3 regions of the Sulfurirhabdus autotrophica genome follow, and region 3 is predicted to be linked to each of the others. Evidence: predicted binding sites of a transcription regulator. Region 3 holds the regulator's gene; each other region holds the start of a gene.

Region 1 (4,292 bases), 600 kb from region 3:
TCAGAGACCTCTATCAGCGGCGGGGCCGAAACCTTGATGAGTAGCTGAAGCTGGTTTTGAATGTCGTTATAAATCACTTGCTATCCTAAGCAGGCAATTTCAAGAAGAATGGGATCTATACAAAGCAACAATTAACTCTGCTTCTCCTCGTGAAATCCCACAATTTGCTGCCAACTCACTTGGATCTACACCTTGCTGCGCCATCTGGATTGCCTGACTGTAAGGAGTGGCAGCGGGTTTATCCTGCTTCAGTTCATCTACATCACTTTCAAGTTTGGAAACTTTGTCACGCAACAATGCAATTTCACTTTCAATACCATCCAAGGCATGCGCTTCCTTATTAGCTTCAAATCCTTTTTGCCAAAGCCTCAACCCACGACTTTTGCTGGATCGGGTGAGCAGCAGCATTTCGGCAATATAAACCGCCAAAACCAGCACAATGACAATCAATAGCTCACGCCAAGTTACAACAAACGATTCCAAGATCAGTCCCTACCCAAATGGGTTCGCAATAGATTTTCATATCAGCCAAAAAAACGAAATTGTATCAATCCGTTTAATCCGTTTTCGTGACAATAATACAATACGCTGTATTAGAAAGTGTATCAATGAAATGGTGCCGCAGAAACATTAAGATACAAAAAACTTCTAAAAATATGTTTATACCGGACAGTAACAACAACACAAATAGGTAAGCGCTTAGTTATCAAAATATATTTGCGAGTATGTGTAATATATAACCCGGTATTATCAAAATTCAACCAATTGATTTTTATAATAAAAACTAATCCTGTTAAATTTTGACTAAAGTTTTATCAATTTCAATCGATAAAGTATCTGCAAGCATCTGGTCTCAAGCAACATGTAAGATCAGAAACTTGAGATTGACCCTAAAGTTAATTAATAATCAACCGATAATAAAAATAACTGAGGTTGGGATGCCTTAAAGGCGCACCGAAGTTCATGGCAAATATGCCATAAATTATCGCACCAAGTATTAAAGGAGAATTACCATGGCTCAAGTCATTAACACAAACGTTGCTTCCCTCTTTGCTGGAGCGGCCCTGAACAAATCAAATCTTGCGTTGCAAACTGCTCAGCAGCGTCTTTCTTCAGGTCTGCGTATAAACAGCGCTAAAGACGATGCAACTGGTTTGGTTACGGCTACCGGTTATGATAGCCAGATTCGTGGTGCAAACCAGGCCATTCGCAACGCTAATGACGGAATTTCAACCGCGCAAACCAATGATGGCTACCATGCCCAAGTTCTTGAGAACCTTCAAAGATTGCGTGAAATTGCAGTTCAGTTGGGCGGTACTGCATCCGGTGCAGAATCCAACGCGTTAGTTGCAGAAAACACCCGGATTTTAGGTCTGGCCGCAAACACCGGTAGTGTTGTTGTAAATTCGAATGGTGGCACGGTTGCAGGAACAGGCACTAAGGCTACTATTGTTGCCGGCCTTACCGTGGGTGCTCTCGATACAGCTATCACAGCAGTAACCACAGCCCGGGCTACCTACGGTGCAGACATGGCGACTTTTTCTTCTGCTGTTGCCAACCTTCAGGTTCAGTCTGTGAACTTATCAGCTTCATATAGCCGAATCATGGACACCGACTATGCCATGGAAACCCAGAACATGACCCGTAACAACATTCTACAACAAGCTGGAACGGCAATGCTGGCTCAAGCAAACCAAACACCTAACACCGTATTGTCCTTGTTGAGATAAGTAACTTTATTCCAGCAACAAACATGATCAGAAAATTAGGGATTCACTCTAAAGTTTTTAACCGTCTTACCGATAATATAAATATAAGCGGTTAAAAACTTCTAAAGTGAACCGAAGTTTATGGCAAGCAGCCATAATCGAATGTACCAAGTATTAAAGGAGAATTACCATGGCTCAAGTCATTAACACAAACGTTGCTTCCCTGTTCGCTGGAGCGGCCCTGAACAAATCAAATCTTGCGTTGCAAACTGCACAGCAGCGCCTTTCTTCAGGTCTGCGTATAAACAGCGCTAAAGACGATGCAACTGGCTTGGTTACAGCTACCGGTTATGATAGCCAGATTCGTGGTGCAAACCAGGCCATTCGCAACGCTAATGACGGAATTTCAACCGCACAAACTAATGACGGCTACCATGCCCAGGTTCTTGAGAACCTACAAAGACTGCGTGAAATTGCAGTTCAGTTGGGCGGTACAGCAGCCGGAGCTGAAACTACAGCACTGGCTGCAGAAAACACCCGGATTTTGGGTTTGGCTGCAAACACCGGTACAGTTGTTGTGAACTCAAATGGTGGAACGGTTACTGGCGTAGGTACCAAAGCAACAGTTGCTGGAACCCTTACTGTTGCAGGCATTGATGCAGACATCACAGCAGTAACCACAGCCCGGGCTACCTACGGTGCAGACATGGCGACTTTTTCATCTGCTGTTGCCAACCTTCAGGTTCAGTCTGTGAACTTATCAGCTTCATATAGCCGAATCATGGACACCGACTATGCCATGGAAACCCAGAACATGACCCGTAACAACATTCTGCAACAAGCAGGAACGGCAATGCTGGCTCAAGCAAACCAAACACCCAACACCGTACTAAGTTTGCTACGTTAAACATGGTAATTTAAAATCTACCTAGCCGGACTTCCGGTTAGGTAGTGCCATGAAGGAGATAAGCAATGATCATCCAAAACACAAACCTAAATCAGCCAGCGCAATCTGTCAGGCCATTCAATGATAGTTTACCAAACATTGTTTCAGATGTTGGATCTACGCCGGGCGTTGCGCAAATCTCAACCAATCAAACTAGCTCTTTGCAGCAGCCTTCTCCCGAACAATTGAAGAATGCTGTAGATGTTATCAATCTGGTAATGAAGCATTCTAACAACAACCTTCAATTCAGTGTCGATACTGACACTAACAGGACAGTAGTAAAAATGGTTGACACAGAAACAGGAGAGTTGATACGGCAATTTCCTTCTGAAGAAACCTTGGCAATATCACGAGAAATTGACCGGTTTCAACAAGGCCTGCTGCTAAAACAGAAGGCCTAGTTCTGGAGGTAAAAAATCATGGCAGTTAGTGCTACATCATCCTTAGACGTTAATGCCATAGTAACAGGATTAATGTCTATAGAGCGTCAGCCTATTACAAAGCTCAATACTAAAGAGTCGAGCTACCAGGCAAAGCTGACAGCTATGGGCCTTATTACAAGTAAAGTAGACAGCTTTCAAACTGCTTTGAAGAGCTTGAGCAGCACAAGTTCCAGCAGCCTACTTGCATTTAAGGCCACCTCTTCAGATTCAACCATTTTTAATGCTTCTGCTAGCAGCACAGCAGCTGCAGGAAATTACACGCTTGAAGTAACCAGCCTGGCACAATCACAAAATCTGGTTGCTTCTGGGAAATCTAGTAGTAATACAGCTATTAGTGATGGCGTAGCGACTACAATCACTTTCGATTTTGGAACCATTAATGGTGGCACTTTGTCATCAGGCACGTATAGTGGCGCCACATTTACCCCGAATGGAAATGGTAGCAAAAGCATCACAATAGATGGGACAAACAATACATTGGAAGGTATTCGTGATGCCGTCAACTCAGCCAGAATAGGTGTAACTGCGAGCATCGTTAATGATGGCAGCGGCACTCCATACCGCCTCGTATTATCTTCAGATAACAGTGGTGTGAGCAATAGCATCAAAATAACCACCTCTGGTGGTGATGGAACAATTAATACTTTATTGGCAAATGATCCTGCAGGTTTGCCCGCTGCGCAACATCTTACCCAGACAGTTGCCGCCCAAAATTCACAGTTTAGCGTTAACGGTATTCCAATCAGCAAAACTTCCAATACAGTGACTGATGCTATTCAAGGTGTCACATTGACTTTGAACAATAAAACAACCACACCCGTCGCCTTGACAGTCGCCAGAGATGCAAGCGCTGCAACTGATGCAGTGTCAGGTTTTGTTAAAGCTTATAATGATTTATATAGCGCTCTTAAAAATTCTTCCGCATATAAATCCGGCTCTGCGTTAGAAGGTGATCCTACTTTACGTACGTTGCAAACCCAAATGCGGGACATCGCAGCACAAGCGGTAAGTGGCGGCACCATGTCCCACTTGTATGAAGTAGGTCTGACTATTCAAGTCTCTGGCACGATGCAACTGGATACTACAAAGTTAACCAGTGCCATAGCAAATAATTTCAATGATGTGGCAAACCTGTTTAACTCCGGGACTGGCTACGGCACAATGTTTGCCCAATGGACATCTGCCACGCTAGGC
Region 2 (4,292 bases), on a different contig from region 3:
TTCTTCCACATAAACCATGCGCGGGAAGGGAATCAACTCTACACCGACTATATTGCGTTGTGCTTCGTTTGCCTGTTTGCCATCCGTCTGAAATAGATCCATGCCACGGCGAGTACCCCCAAGGTTGGTATGCTCACCCCCTACGATAAGGTGGGTACAACCGTAATTCCTTTGAACAATAGCCTTCCACAAAATTTCACGCATGCCTGAACAGCGAGGGTGGAGAGGTAACAATGCGAGATCGGTAGTTGCGGAGGGAAAGCGGGGCATAATGGCCTGATAGCAGCGCATTAATGTAAAGTATTCGGGGTGATCAGGAAGTGCGCTACCAATAACGGGGTGTATCAACAGGTTTGCTTCATAGGCCATAGCCGACCGTAGCGTGAATTCATATTGCGCGCGGTGCAAGGGTTGATGCGACTGGTAGGCAATTATGCGTCTCCAGCCTCGGCGCGCAAAGGATTTTCGCAATTCTTCCGGACTCTGATGAAGTGACGGATAGTCATGACGTAAAGGTAAAGACAATCCTTCCAGTTTTCCTGAAATATAGTGTGTGCCTACTTTTGAATTAAGATACGCTACCCCAGGATTTCTAGGATCATCAGTGGCGAACAGTGCCTGTGATTCGAATACTTTATCCGGTTGCCACAGTTCTTCTAAGGAGAGTACCGCCAGCATGAAACCTTCGGCATCACGCAGCGCAATCTGGTCGCCGACAGAAAGTGTTGCGGCCATGTCAGCAGAAATGTCGAGTGTGATGGGCATGGGCCAGAAAGTACGATCTGCAAGATGCATGTCGTTCAACACCTGGGAATAGTCAGCCTGGTTCATGAAACCAGTGAGCGGTGAGTAGCCGCCGTTGAGCAGCAATTCAAGATCTGATTGCTGTCTTCTGTTGAGGTCAAGGGATTTGAAGTTGATGGCTTCATGGCGCAAGGTTTCCGCGCGTGCCTGGTCAACCAGTAAATTAACCAGTTTTTCGCCATAAGGCGTAATCAATTTGTCCATTGCTTCCATTTCTATGCCTTGAGGCTAAAAGTTTGATTAAATAATTCCGCGAAATGCGCAAGCTGATTTTCGGGAAGGTGGTTAATGCCTGCAGCACCCTTTCGTCCGCCGCCAGTAGCAAATTGACTGCACAATACATCTGCACCCGCTTTGGTTGCCATAGGTGAGCGCACACTGACCAGATACCCCCCGGCAGTAAGCCTGGTTAATACGGCATGGGCTATTAACGGGGCGGCTGTTGCCAGAGAGTTTCCAAACACCCCGGAAATTCGTCTGCTCCACGATGCATCGGGCAGCATGTAAATTTCACCCGCATCTGTTGAAATTTCTGGACGGATGCTATTGGCTAATGCCATATCTTCTGCATAGCCGTTCTGCAGGGTATTGTAAGCAGGTTCATCGTGTATGAAAGTAAATGGGTCGATATGGCGATGCAGTATTTGGTACAGTTCAGCAGGATGAAAGTATAAATCCTGTATGGATTCCCCGTAAGCATTATAATTAATGTATTCACCTAGTTGGCGCAACGCGTCCAGCTGCAAAGCACTTAACTTCAGGGCTTCGGATGCCTGTAATGCACTTTCATGCAGATTGTCTCCAAATGCAGCAACGACAGCCCAAATTAAATATTGTCCTTTGAGTTCACGGTTAACCAGCAAGCTGGTGCAGACATTTGGGCTGGTGTCGATACAGGCACTCAGATTAGGGTGATCAGGGATTTCACCCGGCATATGGTGGTCGAAATAACGCACCTTTGCACCCCGTTCCAGTTGGGCCAATAGCGCATCCCGGTTTTTGCTTAACGCGATGTCAAGTACTGTGATTTCGTCACCGGTGTTAGCGTTCACTTGCGATAATAAGGCTATATCGCGTTTAATACCGGTGACCAGAGTGCTTTGAACTGGTTGAGCAAGGCGTAGCTGGTGCAAAGCGCAAATGCCGTCTGCATCGCCATTAAAAACATCATAAAATGCCACGACCGCCCCCCGGTTATTTTTGTATTGAGCAAATTGTACATCATCCGGGAAACGGATTGTGGCTGCAAAACGTCACAAGAAATTTACTAAACAGATCGTGTGTGCTAACTTCAGCTAAAACCCTGCTGTTTAGAAACATGACATATTTCAAATCGAAGACACATTATCCAAATGAAGGCCTTGCCCGGCCATACAGGTATCAGGCGGTGTTATATATCGCCTTGATGGTTTATGTCGCGCTGATTGTGTATGGGAGTTTGTATCCTTTTGCTAACTGGACGCTTCCCTCAGCGCGCGCATTAATCTTTCTGATTTCGCCATGGCCGCAGTATGTCACGCGCACCGATATCACAACCAATATTCTGGTCTATGTTCCCCTCGGGTTGTTACTGGGTGTGGTGCTGCGGAATTATATGGGACTGCGCTTGACCTTGTTTTGGGCAACAACGATGGGGCTGTTTCTCAGTTTTGTGATGGAATTGTTGCAATTGCTCCTGCCAAGCCGAGATTCTTCCAACGTGGACATTCTGGCCAACACAATGGGGTCATTATTTGGCGCAATGCTTGCCAGGTTATTGGAAAAACAAACCTGGCCCGGCAATATGTTTTTTGCTTGGCGAAAACGGTTTTTTTTGCCGGGATTGTGGGTAAACACAGGGCTGGTATTGCTGGGGATATGGGCGCTTTCGCAATTGAGTCTTCAGGCACCATCCCTTGTGGCAGGTAATTTGCACGTTGGGTTTAATCCATTTTGGGAGTCCCGGGGTGTTTTTTCACTGGCCAGGTTTTATCAAGCCATCATTTACATGCTGGAGATAACCGCTCTGGGGTTATTCGTTGCAGCGATGATTCGAACCCATCACAGGATGACGCCTTTAGTATTAGCGCTATTTACTTCTACAGTATTGCTTAAATTTCTGGCTGCCGCGTTATTACTAAAATTTTATGTATTAGCTCGCCTTTTATCTATAGAAGCGCTTTTGGGATTGCTAGCTGGATTGGCGCTGCTATATTTGCTTTTAAAGAACCGGCGGAGGCCCTTTGGCGCAGCAATGATCATTCTGGTTTGCTTTGTGATTGTGAAAATATTGTACTGGCAGGCCAATCCTCAGACTGTTTCACTGATGACTGAATGGCCAGCATTGAAAAATAACATGCTTAATGTGACGGGCCTGGCATCTTTCTTTTCGGACATCTGGCCGTTTTTGGCGATAGCGCATATGTTCGTTGGTTCCATGATAACAAGGCGAGCGCGCATGCTGGCTTGATTTTTGATGGCATTTGCAAGTTGCCGGATCGGGGAGGCTTAATCTCAGCTGGGAAGTTGCTTGAAGGGTGGTAATTTATTCTGGCGAGAATTAAGTAAGACTTGTTTTGCTACGAGTAGATTGTGAAATACCAACAAGCAACGCTAAAACAAGCATCATGCCCAATCTTGGGGCATCAAATAAACTATCCACAAATCCGATAGTGAGCAAGCCACTAATGCTAGCCAGCCATGCAGTCGCGTGTGGGGAACCTGCATACAAACTGCGTAATAAATGCCACACAGCTACGAGAGTTAAGGTGCAAAAAATTATCAGGCCGATTATGCCTTGTTCAAATATCAGGTGAACCCACATATTTTTTATATGCCAGGCAAGATGGTTCCCTGATTTAAAGAACCAATAATCTCCCCCTTGAGCGAAATCACCGTTAGAGATGAGATTATCACCATTACTATCAGTTAGGTGGATATTATCAATATCTACGACCCCTTTATCTTGTGGATTATAAAGTGAAAGTTGAACGGGACGTCTAGCCCACCACGCCCCTTGCCCAACTTGGCCACTGGAAAAAACAATATTTTGATGCTGCCACTCTTTACTTTTGGTGACAGGAACATTTAGCCATTGGCAAAGATGGGAATTAAATAATTTTTTTTCACAAATGGAAATATCCAGTCGTTTAGTCTGGTCGCTTGCGCGTACATCCAGAGAAAGGGTGTAGGGTGAGTTTGGCATAATTTTGATACTTTGTGCCATATACAACGTACCGCCTGAGTTTAAACTGAGGTAACGATTATCTTGTTCCGTCTTGTAGCGATAATTGCCCATAGACGAGTCAAAATTAGCGTAGAAGTAACGTTCGGGGAACGAGCCTAACCCAGCACCAAAAAGCTGCTCGATCCATGACTTTTGCAGTAAGTTTAATGATTTGGACCAATGCGTAAATCGGGTATGCGCATCTTCCCCAGTTTGGGCAAAACGTTGCTGCAAAAAAGTGGCAGTTCCAATCCCCAAGATGACCACTATTAATCCGCTGACA
Region 3 (4,292 bases):
CTGTTTGCGTTTCTGGTCCTGCACCGGCGTTCTCTTGATGGGTAAAACTTGCGACGGCTGATTTCTTTTTGCAGCACCACTTTGCGTACCTGTTGGAACAGGCATATCTGCTCGCGATTGTGTTTTAAACGCATTCACGAGGGAATCGCTCAACACACGATACTTACCTTCATTGACTTGGGAAATAGAATACATGACCACAAAGAATGCAAACAGCAACGTGATAAAGTCGGCATAGGAAACCAGCCAACGTTCATGATTTTCATGTTCTTCCTGTTTATGTTTGCGCGCCATAACGCCGGCTCCAGGCAGTCTGTTCTGAAACGCTCACTACTATTTGTAGAATAGGCAGCTTCAAGCAGCTAAACCCAATATCCCCGAAGTTTGGTTTCTATCATGCGAGGATTCTCGCCATTGGAAATAGAGACCAAACCATCAATTAACATCGATTTCATCATGACTTCATGGGAAACCAATGATTTCAGTTTATTTGCTATTGGTAAAAAAAACAGATTAGCTGAACCCACGCCATAAATAGTCGCTACAAAAGCTACAGCAATACCGCCACCCAGCTTGGATGGATCTGAAAGATTTTCCATCACATGTATCAAGCCCATCACGGCGCCCAAAATACCGATGGTCGGCGCATACCCCCCTGCGGCCTCCCAAATTTTCGCCGCTGCGCGATAGTGTTCTTCATAGGCATCTATTTCAAGCTCCATGGACTCACGAAGCGTTCCCGGTTCTGCTCCATCCACCAGCATTTGCAAGCCTTTCCGAATAAATGGTTCATCTACCGATTCAATCATGGGTTCAAGTGCCAACAAGCCACCCTTACGAGAAACGTTGCTCCATTGGACAATCTGATCAATTAAAACCTGAGGCTCTTTTTCAGGGGGACGAAAAACCCATTTCAGCATTTTCAACCCGAGAAAAAACACTGGCATCGAACTCTGCAACATGACCGCACCAATCGTGCCGCCCATCACTATGATAAAAGCAGTAAACTGGACAAGCGAGTGAACGTTTCCACCTTCCAGCAACTGCCCACCCAGAATGGCTACAAAAGAGATGACAATACCGAAGATACTAACCCGATCCATCAGCAATTCCCTGCTTTGTATTGTAAGTTAAATAAACGGGTAGGCAAGCTTAGGCATCCTCTGGCATTATTCATTTTCAACATATCAGGGAAAAAGTTCAGCAACCATTCAAGCAAGGTTTTTGGGGCATAAGTGAGCTATAACGACACACTTTCCATTTTCTTTACAGCGTGGATTAATCGCGCCATTCTTTTAGACGGCCTCTGAGCCTGGCAACAGCCTGGCTATGTAACTGGCAAACCCTGGATTCACTGACACCCAATACCTCGCCAATTTCCTTTAGGTTTAACTCCTGATCATAATACAAGCCCATTACCAGTTTTTCGCGTTCAGGCAGATTTTCAATACTTTCTGTCAAAACATGGCGAAAACGGTCATCTTCCATGATTTCCAGGGGGTTTGGCGCACCGCCTTCAGCATAGCTTTCAAAAAAATCGCCATCTTCAGACCCTTGAAAATCTTCATAATGCAGCAGTTGATAGCCCCGGGCATCCTGCAACATATCCTGATACTCTGCCAGCGGCACATCAATTTCTTGTGCCAGTTCTTCTTCATTTGGTTGCCGGCCAAGACGTTGTTGCAATTTATTGATCGCCGTTTCAATCGTACGCAATTTTTTACGCATAGTGCGCGGCAACCAGTCAGCCTGCCTTAATTCATCCAGCATGGAACCTCTGACGCGTTGCACTGCATAGGTTTCAAACTGTGCGCCACGATCACCATCATAATTTTCGACGGCTTCCAGAAGACCGATCAATCCAACCTGAATCAGATCATCTACGTGCACACTGGCCGGCAATCTTGCCATAAGATGATAGGCAACGCGTTTCACCATTGGTGCGAATTCAGCAACTATCTGTGTTTTATCAAAACCTGATGCGATTTCACTCATAACAATCTCATGTCATGCGGGTATTATGTAAATTACCGGTAATACGGCTACTTTGAATGAGGCGTTGCATAAATACATCCAGGCGCCCATTGTCCGCTGTTGGGTAAGGCCACTGCTCCAGCATTTCGGTCAATTGCCGGAATGCAACCGCTGATGGTGCCGAAGGAAAAGCATCCACCACGGGCCGATGCATACGGGATGATTGTTTCAGTTTATCATCAAGCGGAACATAGCCCATATAATCGAGAGAAACATCCAGAAAACGACCGGCAGCCTGTGCCATATTATCAAATATTGCCTGTGCTGCTTCAGCTGAAACCGTATTAATCAGAATACGAAATTTTTGTTTCGCATAATCTTGGCTCAATACTTTAATCAATGCATAGGCATCCGTAATAGAGGCAGGTTGATTAGAAACCACAACTACCACTTCTTGCGCTGCCAGACTGAGTGAAAGTACATTACGCTCAATGCCTGCTACTGCATCCATTAATACCACATCTACCGGTTGTGGAAGTTGACGAAAAGACTCTACTAGTCTTTCCCCACTTCCTGCATCCAATTCTGCCAGTGCTTTGACACCCTGCGCAGCTGGCACAATGCCTATTCCTTCTGGACCACGCAGAATAATCTGCTCCATGGTTTTTTCACGACGCAATACATGCAGCAAATCATATTGTGGCTCCAGGCCTAACAAGCGAGACAGGTTTGTCTTTCCCGCATTTTCGTCCAGAACCAATACATTTCTACCCCGTCTGGCAAGCGAAACGGCAAGATTCAGCACTATGCCCGTTTTCCCCACTCCGTTACGACCACTGGCGATGGTAACAATCCGCGCTACGTCCTGAGCAAGCAGGCGCCTTAAACCTTCTGCCTGATCATGTAACGTGTCATCCACGGTATGCTCCCTCACCTGATTTTCCTGTATCGCGAGCAAAACCTGGCTTTTCTTCTGTTGCATTCGCCCCACCAGCCATAACCAGAGGGCAATCGAGCTCATTCATGGAAAAAGGAGAATCGTCTTTACCCGCTTTAAGTGCACGATCAATAAGATAAAGCGGATTAGCAAGATGTAGATCCTCCGGTACACGCTGGCCATTTGTCACAAAGTGCAGGGTTAGCTTATGACGCGTTACTACATCCAGAGCACTACCAAGGCTAAGTGCTTCATCCACCTTGGTTAAAATACATCCAGCCATCCCTTCACCCTGATAGGCACGCACGACGTCTTCCAGAGTATTACCTTGAGAAGTAGCACTCACAAGCAACAAACGTTTTACATCGCGCCCTTTACCGCACAATAAAGAAATTTGCTGAGCCAGCCTGCGATCACGTTGACTCATACCAACCGTGTCGATCAATACCAGATGACGATTTTGCAAGTCAGCTAGAGTCAGCTGCAAATCGGCTTCGTCTTTAACGGCATAGACTGGGACACCAAGAATACGCCCGTATATGCGCAACTGGTCATGGGCGCCAATCCGATAGCTGTCTGTCGTAATCAAAGCAAGGCTATTCGGCCCATGTCTCAGGGTGCAACGCGCTGCCAGCTTGGCCACTGTCGTGGTTTTCCCTACTCCAGTAGGCCCTACCAAGGCATAAATACCCCCTTTTTCTATAATGTCCTGCCCTGACCCAACCGCATGCAGATTATGTACCAGAGCAGTCTTTATCCATTTCAGCCCTTTATCAAAATCATAACCAGCGGGCATATTATCGAGCAACTGCCGGGAAAGCGTCGGGCTGAATCCGACTGTCAGCATCTGGCGCAGGATTTCAACTTTGGCCGGTTCGCGTCTTTGCAAATCTGACCACGCCAACCCGGCTAACTGACCTTCCAGCATCCCTCGCAGAAAACGGATTTCCTTCACTATTTCGGAATTGACTTCCTGATTCTTATCTGCCGCTGGTGTTGCAGGCGAAGGGGTAGGTTCAGGTGCCGGCTGTTGGTTGGAAACAGGGGCACGGGCAGGAGTTGGAGAAACCGTCGGTCGAATGTGCTCTGCAAATATCTCATGTTGAACACTTTGTGGCGCAGGGTTCAGTGGCATCTGAATGCCGGAAGCAGGAGATGCCATGCCGGGATGGTTGGACAGTGACGCCACATCCATATCAGCAACCGCCATGATTTCCACGCCCCCCCCAACCTGACGATTAGAGAGAATAATTGCGTTTGGCCCTAATGCATCCCGCACCTGCCGCAAAGCTTCCCGAGTAGTACTGGCGTGAAACTTTTTAATCATTAAGCCCTGCCCCCGATAACGGCGGTCACTCTAATCGACTTGGTTTCGGGTACT

The links. Region 3 encodes FliA, which starts transcription of late flagellar genes. Its sites were predicted from a motif close to CTAAAGTTNNCNNAAANNNTGCCGATANNA; they were not measured.
Region 1: EDC63_RS00675 (flagellin) is a predicted target of FliA. The motif match lies at 1,779-1,808, and genes of this name have one in related genera.
Region 2: EDC63_RS06605 (acetyltransferase) is a predicted target of FliA. The motif match lies at 2,070-2,099, and genes of this name have one in related genera.

The regions. Positions count from the first base shown of each region.
Region 1 covers NZ_SMCO01000001.1:134,077-138,368, reverse strand. Annotated here, with positions in the region: gene fliK (flagellar hook-length control protein FliK) at 1-77, opposite strand, end outside; gene EDC63_RS00685 (DUF2802 domain-containing protein) at 100-483, opposite strand; gene EDC63_RS00680 (flagellin) at 1,014-1,730, shown strand; gene EDC63_RS00675 (flagellin) at 1,900-2,616, shown strand; gene EDC63_RS00670 (flagellar protein FlaG) at 2,682-3,056, shown strand; gene fliD (flagellar filament capping protein FliD) at 3,075-4,292, shown strand, end outside.
Region 2 covers NZ_SMCO01000004.1:66,402-70,693, forward strand. Annotated here, with positions in the region: gene EDC63_RS06600 (bifunctional sulfate adenylyltransferase/adenylylsulfate kinase) at 1-1,017, opposite strand, end outside; gene EDC63_RS06605 (acetyltransferase) at 1,020-1,985, opposite strand; gene EDC63_RS06610 (VanZ family protein) at 2,123-3,253, shown strand; gene EDC63_RS06615 (O-antigen ligase family protein) at 3,344-4,292, opposite strand, start outside.
Region 3 covers NZ_SMCO01000001.1:731,109-735,400, forward strand. Annotated here, with positions in the region: gene motD (flagellar motor protein MotD) at 1-294, opposite strand, end outside; gene EDC63_RS03510 (flagellar motor protein) at 363-1,103, opposite strand; gene EDC63_RS03515 (RNA polymerase sigma factor FliA) at 1,279-1,995, opposite strand; gene EDC63_RS03520 (MinD/ParA family protein) at 2,003-2,956, opposite strand; gene flhF (flagellar biosynthesis protein FlhF) at 2,886-4,238, opposite strand; gene flhA (flagellar biosynthesis protein FlhA) at 4,238-4,292, opposite strand, start outside.